Xanthobacter dioxanivorans: one gene and its partner. The protein of the gene in region 2 interacts with the protein of the main gene of each other region in a pairwise test. Links are inferred from orthologs where the notes say so. Each region holds a gene or a part of one and is shown on either strand. Other genes may lie near its edges.

What was found.
Region 1: the proteins of EZH22_RS14485 (region 2) and ptsN interact in binary tests that used the Escherichia coli proteins (3 or more experiments, as listed by UniProt). The link is inferred for Xanthobacter dioxanivorans from one-to-one orthologs.

Annotation. Positions count from the first base shown.
Region 1 is NZ_CP063362.1:1,743,210-1,750,177, reverse strand. Bases 2,028-4,727 are described here. They hold ptsN (PTS IIA-like nitrogen regulatory protein PtsN), read left to right. Parts: upstream 2,028-2,995; coding sequence 2,996-3,460; downstream 3,461-4,727. Other genes in these bases: EZH22_RS08235 (FMN-binding glutamate synthase family protein), read right to left, coding at 4,363-4,727; EZH22_RS08240 (Hsp20 family protein), read right to left, coding at 3,797-4,222; EZH22_RS08245 (BQ00720 family protein), read right to left, coding at 3,500-3,754; hpf (ribosome hibernation-promoting factor, HPF/YfiA family), read left to right, coding at 2,130-2,720. Outside these bases: GTP cyclohydrolase II RibA, read right to left, coding at 1-515; EZH22_RS08270 (RibD family protein), read left to right, coding at 619-1,476; more of EZH22_RS08235, read right to left, coding at 4,728-6,072; EZH22_RS08230 (sugar phosphate isomerase/epimerase family protein), read right to left, coding at 6,249-6,968. UniProt on the Escherichia coli protein: Seems to have a role in regulating nitrogen assimilation.
Region 2 is NZ_CP063362.1:3,093,202-3,099,108, reverse strand. Bases 2,614-5,907 are described here. They hold EZH22_RS14485 (sensor histidine kinase), read left to right. Parts: upstream 2,614-3,001; coding sequence 3,002-5,707; downstream 5,708-5,907. Other genes in these bases: EZH22_RS14480 (response regulator transcription factor), read left to right, coding at 5,704-5,907; EZH22_RS14490 (K(+)-transporting ATPase subunit C), read left to right, coding at 2,614-2,945. In the rest of the region: EZH22_RS14500 (hypothetical protein), read left to right, coding at 1-195; potassium-transporting ATPase subunit KdpB, read left to right, coding at 222-2,327; more of EZH22_RS14490, read left to right, coding at 2,340-2,613. UniProt on the Escherichia coli protein: Member of the two-component regulatory system KdpD/KdpE involved in the regulation of the kdp operon. KdpD may function as a membrane-associated protein kinase that phosphorylates KdpE in response to environmental signals.

The sequences.
Region 1 (6,968 bases), 1.3 Mb from region 2 along the record:
GCCAGGCGCGCCACCTGCGCCGCGCGGTAGGCCATCACCTCCGCGCCGGCGACGCGGACAAGGCCGGCCGCCTGCTCCGGCGGCAGCACCGCCACCACCGCCGCCGGAAGCACCAGGGCGAGGCCCAGAAGCTCCAGCGCCGCGAGGTCGAGCGCGCCGGCGGGCGCCACCGGCGCGTCGAGGCGGGCATCGACCTTCAGGGTCAGGGTGGCGATGCGGGCCGCATCGAGGCGGGGCAGCGCCAGCATTCCGGCCTTCTGGCCCGCCTTCTCCCGCGGCGCGCCGAGCCGCAGCAGGCGGGGGGCGGGCAGGACGAGGCGCGCATCGCAGGCGCCCCCGGCCTCCAGGGCCGCGCCGGCATCGGCGCCGAAGGTCTCCGCCGCCAGGACGATCACCGCCTCGGCCCCGTCCTCGACGCGCACCGCGCGTCCCGCCCGCACTTCCGACAGCGCGCGTTCCACCGCAATACCGCCGGACGCGCCCCCGAGGCCGAGACCATCATTCACGAACGCCATGCCGACCTCTCGAAAATGCGATCCGTCCGATTGGAAGAGACGTAACAAAATGCGGATAAGCTGCGTTCCAATCCCATGAACACCTTACGGCGGACCCCGACCGATGGATGACACGACCGGACGGCCGAAACGGGCTTCGCGCCGGCCCGCCGCCGCAGCCTGCGTTCAGGTGGCGATCCCGGCGGCCGCCCACAAGGCGCCGGACGGCCCGCGCGAACGTGATCGACCCTTCGTCATCGCCCAGCTCGGCCAGTCGTTGGACGGGCGGATCGCCACCACGTCGGGGGAATCCAAATACATCAACGGCGCCCATGCCCTCGACCACCTGCATGCCCTGCGCGCGTCGGTGGATGCGGTGGTGGTGGGGGTCGGCACCATCGCCGCCGACAACCCGCTGCTCACCGTGCGCCGCATCCCCGGCCGCAGCCCGGCGCGGGTGGTCGTGGACCCGTCCGGCCGCGCCGATCCCGCCGCCCTCTGCTTCCGCGCCGACGGCGCCCGCCGCATGGTGGTGCGCCGGGCCGGCCTCGACCGGCCGATGGCGGAGGGGGTGGAGGAGATCGTGCTCGCCGGCGCGGCGGCCTTCGCCCCGGCGGCCATCCTCGCGGCGCTGGCCGAACGGGGCATGGGACGCATCCTGCTGGAAGGCGGGCCGAGCACGCTGCGCGCCTTCCTCGCGGCCGGCGCGATCCATGCCCTTCACGTTTTCGTGTCCCCGGTGATCCTCGGCGCCGGGCGGCTCGGCCTCGAACGCGACGCGTGCGACAGTCTCGCCGATGCCTTGCGCCCGCCCGCCCGCGTGCAGGTCTTTCCGGATGGCGACGTGCTGTTCGAATGCGACCTGTCCCGCGCGGCGGATTGCGGCGGGACGCACGAAGACCGAAGGGAGACCGTGAGCCATGAGCCCGACGAGCAGGCCCCCCGAGGCCGCGATCCTGAAGCCCTACGCGCCGCCGGCTAGGTGGCTGCACTGGATCATGGCGGCGCTGGTGCTCGCGGTGATTCCCGCCGGCTTCGTGATGATGAACATGGCGTCCGGCCCGGCGCAGGACCGCCTGTTCGACCTCCACCGCTCCATCGGCTTCACCATCCTGTGCCTCGCGGTGCTGCGGGTGCTGGTGCGCATCCTCAACCCACCCCCGGACGGCCGGAAGGCATGCACCGGCACATGTGGCTGACGGCGGAAGCCGTGCACTACGCCCTGTATGCGCTGATCTTCGTGATGCCGGTGCTGGGCTGGCTCGCCTCCAACGCCTTCGGCTCGCCGGTCAGCGTGTTCGGATTGTTCACCCTGCCCAACATCGTCGGCAAGGACGACGCCCTGGCCGACCTGTTCGGCAACTGGCACCAGCGCCTCGGCTACCTGATGACGGGACTGCTGGTTCTGCACATCGGCGCCGGCCTGTTCCACGGCGTGATCAAGCGCGACGGGGTGTTCTCGCGCATGTGGCCCGGCCTCTCGCGCTGAGCCCGCCGTCGCCGGCCGGGCGGGCGCGCGCACGCTCCGTGTTTCCGTTGACATGCCGGCGAAGCACTCCTACCACTTGTATGGCCGGCCGGTTTGTAATGCAGAACGGGGTTCCAATCGGCTCCGTTCATAGGGGATCAAATCGCATGGCCCTACGCGTGTCCGGAAAGAATCTCGACGTGGGCGAAGCCCTTCGCCAGCGTCTCATTGAGCGGGTCTCCGAAGTCCTCGCCAAATATTTCGATGGCGGATGGTCGGGACATGTCACCGTCACCCGGGACGGCTCCGGTTACCGCTCGGAATGCATGCTCCATCTCGATTCGGGGGTGAACCTGCAGGCGCACGGCGCCGCGCAGGATGCCAATTCCTGTGCCGATTCGGCGGTGGAGAAGATCGAGAAGCGCCTGAGGCGCTACAAGCAGCGGCTGAAGGATCGCCACGGCCACGGCAATGGCGGCGGCGACTATGAGGGCGACTACGCCGCCCAGAGCTATGTGCTCAGCGCCCCCGAATCGGACGTGGAGGAGGAGCTCGAAGGCTGGAGCCCCACCGTGGTGGCCGAGCAGGTGACGCGCCTGCGCAGCCTGTCCGTGGCCGACGCCGTGGTGGAACTCGACATCACCGGGGCTCCGGTGGTGGTGTTCCGCCATGCGGGGCATGGACGGGTCAGCGTCGTCTATCGCCGCGCCGACGGCCATGTGGGCTGGATCGACCCGGCGACCGAGGAACTCCATTGAGGCGCTCCCTCCCCCGCGGATTTCGGCCGGGCACGGCCTGAAGCCCGCGGTTTGGACCCGGCTCGCGGCCCAAGATGGAGTCGCAGCTTGAGACTTGGGCGCGATCCCTTTAGATGGAGGCGAAATGACGACCTCCGTGAGGGATCGCTCCCCGCGTGTTGAACAGAGACGGATCTGGCTTTGCGGGGGGCCGCGGAGCTGTTCCTCCGCAAAGCATCCGGCTCTTGCGGCCGCCGCTTCTTGAGCAACGGCCGCTCGCCGCAGGGATCCGATCCATGCCTCTCGCCGACCTTCTCGCGCCGAACGCGGTATTCCCGATGCTACGGGCGAGCAGCAAGAAACAGGCCCTTCAGGAACTCGCGCACAATGCGTCGCTGCTGATGGGCCGCGACCAGCGCGAGATCTTCGAGACCCTGCTGCAGCGGGAGCGGCTCGGCTCCACCGGCGTCGGCAACGGCATCGCCATCCCGCACGGCAAGCTGTCGGGCCTCACCAAGCTGTTCGGGCTGTTCGCCCGGCTGGAAAAGCCCATCGACTTCGAGGCGCTGGACGGCGCGCCGGTCGACCTCGTCTTCCTGCTGCTCGCGCCGGAAGCGGCGGGCGCCGACCATCTGAAGGCCCTCGCCCGCGTCGCCCGCATGCTGCGCGACCCCGACGTGGTGGAGAAGCTGCGCGCCACCCGCGACGCGGGCGCCATGCATGCCCTGCTCACCGCCACCTCGGCGTCCAACGCCGCGTGAGGCTGCGGCCCGGTCAGGCCGCATCCCCCGCGCGCGGGGTCAATGCACGCTCACCGTCACCAGCTCGTGCTCCATGGCATTGGCCAGCGCCGCCTCGCGGCTGTCGGTCAGCATGATGGGCGTGCCGTCCGCCGCATGCAGCGTGAACAGCGTCATGCCCGGCGCGATCTGCGGCGCCTGGGGAAACAGCGAGGCCACGTCCTCGGAACGGATGGAGCGCACATAAGCGATCTCTCCGCCGCCAAGCACCGCGAGGGCCTCCTGGCTGATCTCATGTTCGATATCGTGTGTCATCTGCCTTACTCCTCACTCCTGGCAACGTGGCTCGCCTCGCCCTTACGGGCGCGAGACGATGGCGATGCGCTTGGCGTGGCGAGCGGGTTCCGGACGCACCAGGTCCACCGAGAGCAGCCCGTTCTTCAGTTCGGCGCCGAGCACGTTCATGCCCTCCGCCAGAACGAAAGTCCGCTGGAACTGCCGGGCGGCGATGCCCCGATGCAGGAAGACGCGGCCCTGCCCATCCTCGACCTGGCGGCCGCGAATGGTCAGCTCCTTCTCTTCAAGGACGACCTCGAGCTGATCCGCCGTGAACCCCGCCACCGCCAGAGTGATTCTCAGGCGCAGCGGCTCCTCGACGGCCTCGATCCTCTCCACATTGTAGGGAGGATATCCCTCGGCGCTCTTGGCCACCCTGTCGAGTGCCCGCTCGACCTCGTCGAACCCCAGAAGAAAGGGGGACGACAGCGAAGACATCCGCGACATCCGTCAAAGCCCTCGTCAAGCGACTTTGCATTGCCGGGCGCGCACCACTCCGGCCGCGCCCGCCGGGGCCCTTACGGCACCCCGACAGGTACGCATATGGGAAGGTCACCCTTCCCCCGCAAGACGCGGCGCCGACGGCCTCACGCGGCCCGGCGCGGTCCCACCGGCGACACCGGGGCGAAGCTGTCGGCGTCGGCCGCCTCCCATTCCGCCGCATAGGGGGTCTCCTCCGGCCCTTCGAGCAGCACGCCCGCGGCGAGGAAGGGATAGATGCGGTCCAGCGGCTTCACCTCGATGGGGCTGACCCGGTGCCACACGTGGTGGGGCAAGAGCTCGCGCGGATGGGACAGGCCCGCCGCCGCCACCAGGTCCGCCAGCGCCCCGACCGTGTGGTGCTGGAAGGAGGTCACCCGCGCCGCCTTCTCCGGCACCACGAGGCCGCGCTGGAGATGCGGGTCGTTGGTGGTGACGCCGGTGGGACAGGCGCCGGTGTGGCAGCGCATGGACATGACGCAGCCCAGCGAGAACATGAAGGCGCGGGCGGCGTTGCACCAGTCGGCGCCGATGGCCATGTTGGCCGCCATGGAGAAGCCGGAGGTCACCTTGCCCGAGGCGGCAAGCCGCACCTCCGAGCGCAGGCCCGTGCCCACCAGCGCGTTGCGCATGAGGATGAGCCCCTCCCGCAGCGGCATGCCGAGATGGTCGGCCAGCTCGTGCGGGGCGGCGCCGGTGCCGCCCTCGGCCCCGTCCACCACCACGAAATCCGGGCGGATGCCGGTCTTCACCATGGCCTTGGCGAGGGCGAACACCTCGCTGGGGTGGCCGACGCACAGCTTGATGCCCACCGGCTTGCCGCCGGAGAGCGCGCGCAGCCGGGCGACGAACTCCATCATCTGCGCCGGCGTCGAGAAGGCCGAGTGGCGGGACGGCGAGATGCAGTCCTCGCCCATGGGCACGCCGCGCGTCAGCGCGATTTCCGGCGTCACCTTGGCGGCGGGCAGCACGCCGCCGTGGCCGGGCTTGGCGCCCTGCGACAGCTTGATCTCCACCATCTTCACCTGGTCGTCCGCCGCGCGCTCGGCGAAATGCTCGGGCGAGAAGGTTCCGTCGCGGTTGCGGGCGCCGAAATAGCCCGAGCCCAGCTCCCACACGATGTCGCCGCCGTGGATGCGGTGATAGGGCGAGAAGCCGCCCTCGCCGGTGTCGTGGTAGAAGCCGCCGTTGCGCGCGCCGAGATTGAGCGCCTCGATGGCGTTGCGCCCGAGCGAGCCGAAGCTCATGGCGGAGATGTTGAGCACCGAGGCCGAATAGGGCCGCGCGCACTCCGGCCCGCCCACCTCCACGCGGAACGGCTCCTTCGCCACCGGGGCGGGGGCGAGCGAGTGGGTCATCCACTCGTATTCGGCGGCATAGGTGTCGAGCTGGGTGCCGAAGGGCTGGCGGTCTTCCTCGTTCTTGGCGCGCGCATAGACGATGGAACGGTCCTCGCGGTTGAACGGCCGCCCGGACTGGTCGTCCTCCATGAGATATTGCCGCAGATAGGGCCGCAGGGCCTCGAAGATCCAGCGCACCGAGCCGATGACCGGATAGTTGCGCAGCAGCGAATGCTCGGACTGGGTGATGTCGAACACGCCCACCAGAACCAGCGGGAACAGCACGCAGAAGATCGCGAGCCAGACCGGATGCCCGCCGAAGGACAGGACGAGGCTGGCGAGGGTGGCGATGACGAGGGCGATGAAGACGCTGTAGCGCTTGAGCAGCATGCGGGTGGCGGGCGAAAGAAAGGTGCCCCGCGGCGCATCCGTTACGGACGCGCCGATCTTGTTTTCGGGATCGGTGGCGACTGGCATGGTGGAGGGTCCTCCCGCCGCCAAGCTAGAGCACGCGCCCGTCGGATTGCACTGCCATCTGGTCGGATGACGCGGTCTCCTTCCCACTTTTGGCGGGCGAGTCACCGATCAGGTTGATTTCAAGCTGATCGGATCGCGCTCCGGGGAAGTCGGCAGCGAAGGCGACAGGCGCCGGCTCAGGCCGCCACCGGCACGCCGGCGGCGAACTTTTCCGCCAGTGCCCGCAGCAGCGGGATCTGGCCCGGCAGCTCGCTCCAGTAGCGCCGGTGCAGCTCCAGATTCACCACGGCGCCCGGCGCGAACCGGCAGCGGCGGGCCACCTCCTCCCAGTCGATGCTGCCCCAGCCGAGGGGCAGATGCAGGTCGCCCTCGCCGAGGGCGGCGCGCTCTGCGTCGTCGATGGCCCAGCTCTCCAGCGGCCGGCCGAAGCTGTCGTGCACGTGCACGTGGCGGGCATAGGGGGCGAGGGCGGCGATCTCGCCCATGAAGTCGACCCGCGCCTCGGTGGCGCGCAGGAAGGCATGGCTCACATCCAGCGTGGCGCGGACGCTCGGATGGTCCAGCGCGTCGAGCTCCGCCGCGAGGCGCGAGGGCAGCGCGGTCTCGCGCATGGGCTCGAAGCGGAAGATGTTCTCCACGCACAAGGTGACGTCCGCCGCCGCGGCCTTGTCCCCGGCGCGGCCGAGGGCCTCGCGCTGGCGCACATAAGCGAGCTCGACGTCGTCCTCGCCGCGCACGCAGCCGGAATGGATCACCAGGCTGCTGGCCCCGAGGGCGCCGGAAATGGCGATGGAGGCCTCCAGCACCGCCTCGTGCCGCGCGAGGCGCGCCTTGGAGGCCATCAGGTTGATGGCGAGGGGTCCGTGCACCGTGTAGCCGAACGGGCGGTCCCGCGT
Region 2 (5,907 bases):
GAGACCCCCGCGCCCAAGCCCCTCGCCAACGGCCAGGACACCGCCCCCGCCCGGCCTCGCGCCGGGCGGGACGGAAGGCCCGGCCTGCCCCTCCAGACCTCGGAGATCGTCCTCATCGTGAGCGTGGCCTGCCTCGTGGCCGCGGCCGCCATCCAGGCGGCGATCACCCTCGTGCTCCAGATCTCCGCGAAGTGACCCCTCTTTTCCCGGGAGTGCCTCCCATGGCCAAATCCCATTCGAAGTCCCATTCGTCCAGCCTGCTCGACCCGTCCATCCTGGTGCCCGCCATCGGCGCCTCCTTCACCAAGCTCGACCCGCGGGCGATGGTGAAGAATCCGGTGATGTTCGTGGTGGAGGTGGTGGCGCTGCTCACCACCGTCCTCTTCCTGCGCGACCTCCTCATGGGCGGTTCCAGCCTCGGCTTCTCGTTCCAGATCATCCTCTGGCTCTGGTTCACCGTGCTGTTCGCCAACTTCGCCGAGGCGGTGGCCGAAGGCCGCGGCAAGGCGCAGGCGGCCTCGCTCCGCCGCACCCGTGCGGAAACCCAGGCCAAGCTCCTCACCGGCGAGGGCAACGCCTTCCGTTCCGTGCCGGGGACCGGCCTCAAGGTGGGTGACGTGGTGCTGGTGGAGGCCGGCGACGTCATTCCCTCCGACGGCGAGGTGGTGGAAGGCGTGGCCTCGGTGAACGAGGCGGCGATCACCGGCGAGAGCGCCCCCGTCATCCGCGAGAGCGGCGGCGACCGCTCGGCGGTCACCGGCGGCACGACGGTGGTGTCCGACTGGCTCAAGGTGCGCATCACCGCGGCGGCGGGCTCCACCTTCCTCGACCGCATGATCGCCCTGGTGGAGGGCGCCGAGCGGCAGAAGACGCCCAACGAGATCGCCCTCAACATCCTGCTGGCGGGGATGACCATCATCTTCATCTTCGCCACCGCCTCCATCCCGAGCTTCGCCGCCTATGCGGGCGGGAGCATCTCGGTGGTGGTGCTGGTGGCGCTGTTCGTCACCCTCATCCCCACCACCATCGGCGCCCTGCTCTCGGCCATCGGCATCGCCGGCATGGATCGCCTGGTGCGCTTCAACGTGCTGGCCATGTCCGGCCGCGCGGTGGAGGCGGCGGGCGACGTGGACACGCTGCTCCTCGACAAAACCGGCACCATCACGCTGGGCAACCGGCAGGCCGCCGACTTCCGCCCCGTGCGCGGCGTGGCCGAGCGCGAGCTGGCGGATGCCGCCCAACTCGCCTCGCTCGCCGACGAGACCCCGGAAGGCCGCTCCATCGTGGTGCTGGCGAAGGAGAAATACGGCCTGCGCGGCCGCGACATGGGAAGCCTCAACGCCCATTTCGTGCCCTTCACCGCCCAGACCCGCATGAGCGGCGTGGACGTGGACGGCTCGTCCCTGCGCAAGGGGGCGGTGGATGCGATCCTCGCTTATGTCCAGTCGGGCAGCGGCGCGGTGACCGCCTCCGGCGCGGTGCAGAACGTGCGCCCCCTCGTCAGCCCCGAGGCGGTCCGCGAGGTCAACGCCATCGCCGAGGAGATCGCCAAGGCCGGCGGCACGCCGCTGGCCGTGGCGCGGGACGGGCGCCTGCTGGGCGTCGTCCACCTGAAGGACATCGTGAAGGGCGGCATCCGCGAGCGCTTCGCGGAACTGCGGCGCATGGGCATCCGCACGGTCATGATCACCGGCGACAACCCGCTCACCGCCGCCGCCATCGCCGCCGAGGCGGGGGTGGACGACTTCCTGGCCCAGGCCACGCCCGAGGCCAAGCTCCGTCTCATCCGCGACGAGCAGGCCAAGGGCAAGCTCGTCGCCATGTGCGGCGACGGCACCAACGACGCCCCGGCGCTGGCCCAGGCGGACGTGGGGGTGGCCATGAACACCGGCACGGTGGCGGCCCGCGAGGCCGGCAACATGGTGGACCTCGACAGCGACCCGACCAAGCTCATCGAGATCGTGGAGATCGGCAAGGCGCTGCTGATGACGCGCGGCTCGCTCACCACCTTCTCCATCGCCAACGACGTGGCGAAGTATTTCGCCATCATCCCGGCCATGTTCGTGGCCTTCTACCCGCAGCTCGGCGCGCTGAACGTGATGGGGCTGGCCTCGCCGCAGAGCGCCATCCTCTCCGCCATCATCTTCAACGCGCTCATCATCATCGCGCTCATCCCGCTGGCGTTGCGCGGCGTCGCGTTCCGGCCCATCGGCGCGGCCGCCTTGCTCAAGCGCAACCTGCTCATCTATGGCCTCGGCGGCATCCTGGTGCCCTTCGCCGGCATCAAGGCGATCGACCTCGCCATCACCACCCTTCACCTCGTCTGAGGAGAACCCATCATGCTCAAGGAACTTCGCCCCGCTTTGGTCGTGCTCGTGCTGCTCACCGCGCTCACCGGCCTCGCCTATCCACTGGCCATGACCGGCGCGGCCCAGGCCCTCTTCCCGCGCCAGGCCAACGGCAGCCTGATCGAGCGGAACGGCACCGTCGTCGGCTCGGCCCTCATCGGCCAGAGCTTCACCTCGGACCGCACCTTCCACGGCCGCCCCTCCGCCACCACCGGCGCCGATCCCGCCGACCCGACGAAGAGCGTCGCCCAGCCTTACAATGCGGCAAACTCCATGGGCTCGAACCTCGGCCCCACCAACCCGGCGCTGGCCGACCGGGTGAAGGGCGACCTTGACGCGCTGAAGGCGGAAAACCCCGGCGCCGCCGTGCCGGTGGACCTTGTGACCGCCTCCGGTAGCGGGCTCGACCCGCACATCTCGCCCGAGGCCGCGCTGTTCCAGGTGCCCCGCGTCGCCAAGGCGCGCGGCCTGCCGGAGGATCAGGTGCGCCGTCTGGTCGCCGCCAGCGTCGAGGACCGCACCCTCGGCCTCCTCGGCGAGCCCAAGGTGAACGTGCTCGCCCTCAATCTCGCCCTCGACAAGATCCGCGGCGAGTGACACACCGTTGAGGCAACGGACCCGGCGGCGCGCCCGCCGGGCATCCGGAGGAGGCCATGCCCGAAGACCGAGCCGCGGACCTGCGGCCCTCGCCCGAAGCCCTGCTCGCGGCGGCCGAGCAGGAGACGCGCGGCCGCCTGAAGATCTTCCTCGGGGCCGCGCCGGGCGTCGGCAAGACCTACGAGATGCTCGCCTCCGGCCATGCCCGCCTGAAGGAAGGCGCCGACGTGGTGGTGGGCGTGGTGGAGACCCACGGCCGGCAGGAGACCGAGGCGCTGGTCGCCGGGCTGGAGGTGATCCCCCGCCGGCGCGTGCCCTACAAGGGGCGCGAGCTGGACGAGATGGACCTCGACGCCATCCTCGCCCGCCGACCGGCCCTCGTCCTCGTGGACGAGCTCGCCCACACCAATGCGCCGGAGAGCCGCCACGCCAAGCGCTACATGGACGTGGAGGAACTGCTCGCGGCCGGCATCGACGTCTACACCACGCTGAACATCCAGCACGTGGAAAGCCTCAACGACGTGGTGGCGCAGATCACCCGCGTCAGGGTACGCGAGACGGTGCCCGACGCCATCATTGACCGCGCCGACGACATCGAGATCATCGACATCACGCCCGGCGACCTCATCCAGCGCCTCAAGGAGGGCAAGGTCTACGTGCCGCAGACGGCGCGGCGGGCGGTGGAGAACTATTTCTCCCCCGGCAACCTCACCGCCCTGCGCGAGCTCGCCTTGCGCCGCACCGCCCAGCGGGTGGACGAGCAATTGCTCACCCACATGCGCGCCCACGCCATTTCGGGGCCGTGGGCGGCGGGGGAGCGGGTGCTGGTCTGCCTCAGCGAGGATCCGCGCGCGGCCGCCCTGGTGCGCTACGCCAAGCGCCTCGCCGACCGGCTGCGGGCGCCATGGGTGGCGCTCTACGTGGAAACCGGTCGCGCGCTGCGGCTCGGCCCCGCCGAGCGCGACCGCATCGCCGATTTCCTGCGCCTCGCCGAGCGCCTGGGCGGGGAGGCGGTGACCATCCCCGGCGGCACCCGCATCGCCGACGACGTGCTGGGCTATGCCCGCTCCGCCAACGTTACCCACATCGTCATCGGCAAGTCCGACCGCGCCCGGTGGTTCGAGATCGTCTACGGCTCGGTGGTGCATGATCTGGTGCGCCGCTCGGGCAACATCTCGGTCCACGTGATCGCCGGCGAGCCGGAGCCGGGACCGCCGGCGAACCGGTCCGCATCCGGGGCCCCCGCGCGCCGGCTCGACGCGCCGCCCTATCTCGCCAGCCTCGGCATCGTGGCGCTGGCGACCCTCGTCGGCTTCGGCCTGCAACGCATTCTCGCCTTGCAGAACATCGCCCTCGTCTTCCTTACCGCGGTGCTGGTGAGCGCGGTGCGCTTCGGCCTCGCGCCGGCGCTGCTGGCATCGGTCGCCGGCATGCTGGCGTTCAATTTCTTCTTCATCCCGCCGCTCTACACCTTCACCATCACCGACCCGGAGAACGTGGTCGCGCTGTTCTTCTTCCTCGTCGTCGCCGTCATCGCCTCGAACCTCACGGCGCGGGTGCGCGCCCAGGCGCTGGCGGCGCGGGCGCGGGCGAAGACCACCGAGGACCTCTACCTGTTCTCGAAGAAGCTCGCGGGCGCCGGGACGCTGGACGACCTGCTGTGGGCCACGGCCTTCCAGATCGCCTCCATGCTCAAGGTCCGCGTCGTGCTCCTGCTGGCGGAGGAAGGGGCCCTGGCGGTGAAGGCCGCCTATCCGCCCGAGGACGTGCTCGACGCCGCCGACCTCGCCGCGGCCAAATGGGCGTTCGAGAACAGCCGGGTCGCCGGGCGCGGCGCCGATACCCTGCCGGGCGCCAAGCGGCTGTTCCTGCCCATGCAGACCGGGCGCGGCACGGTGGGCGTGATCGGAATCGACCGCGACAAGGAGGGGCCGCTGCTGACGCCGGAGCAGCGCCGGCTTCTCGATGCCCTGGCCGATCAGGCGGCGCTCGCGGTGGAGCGGGTCAACCTCGTGGCCGACGTGGAGAAGGCGCGCCTGGACGCAGAGACCGACCGCCTGCGCTCGGCGCTGCTCACCTCCATCTCCCACGACCTGAAGACACCGCTCGCCTCGATCATGGGCGCGGCCGGCACCCTCCGGGATTTCTCCGCCTCCATCGCGCCGGAGGCCCGCGCCGACCTGCTCTCCACCATCGAGGAGGAGGGCGAGCGGCTCAACCGCTTCATCGCCAACCTCCTGGACATGACCCGGCTGGAATCCGGCGCGGTGGCCCCCAACGCCGCCTTGTACGACGTGGGCGAGATCGTCGGCAGCGCCATGCGACGGGCCCAGGCGATCCTGCGCCACCACAAGGTGGAGATCGAGCTGGCCGCCGACCTGCCCATGCTGCTGGTCGATCCGGTGCTGTTCGAGCAGGCGCTGTTCAACCTCCTCGACAATGCCGCCAAGTACGCGCCCGAAGGCTCGCGCGTGCGCCTGGAGGGCTGGTCGGACGGCGACCAGGTGACGCTGCGCCTGCTGGACGAGGGGCCGGGCATCCCCGAAGGCGACGTGGAGCGGGTGTTCGACAAGTTCTACCGGGTCCGCAAAGGCGACCAGGTGCGGGCCGGCACCGGCCTCGGCCTCGCCATCGCCCGCGGCTTCCTCGAGGCCATGGGCGGCACCATCACCGTCTCGCGGCGGCCCGAGCGGAGCGGCGCTGTCTTCACCATCCGCATGCCGGTGCCGGTGGGCGCACCGCAGCTCGAGGCATTGTCGTGAGTGTTCCCGTGAAGGTTCTGGTGGTCGACGACGAACCGGCCATCCGCAGGCTGCTGAACACCGGGCTGGCGACCCAGGGCTACGATGTGGCGAGCGCGGGGAGCGCCGCCGAGGCCATCGAGCGCGCCGGCCGTACGCCGCCGGACCTCGTCATCCTCGATCTGGGCCTGCCGGACATGTCCGGCCGCGACCTGCTCGCG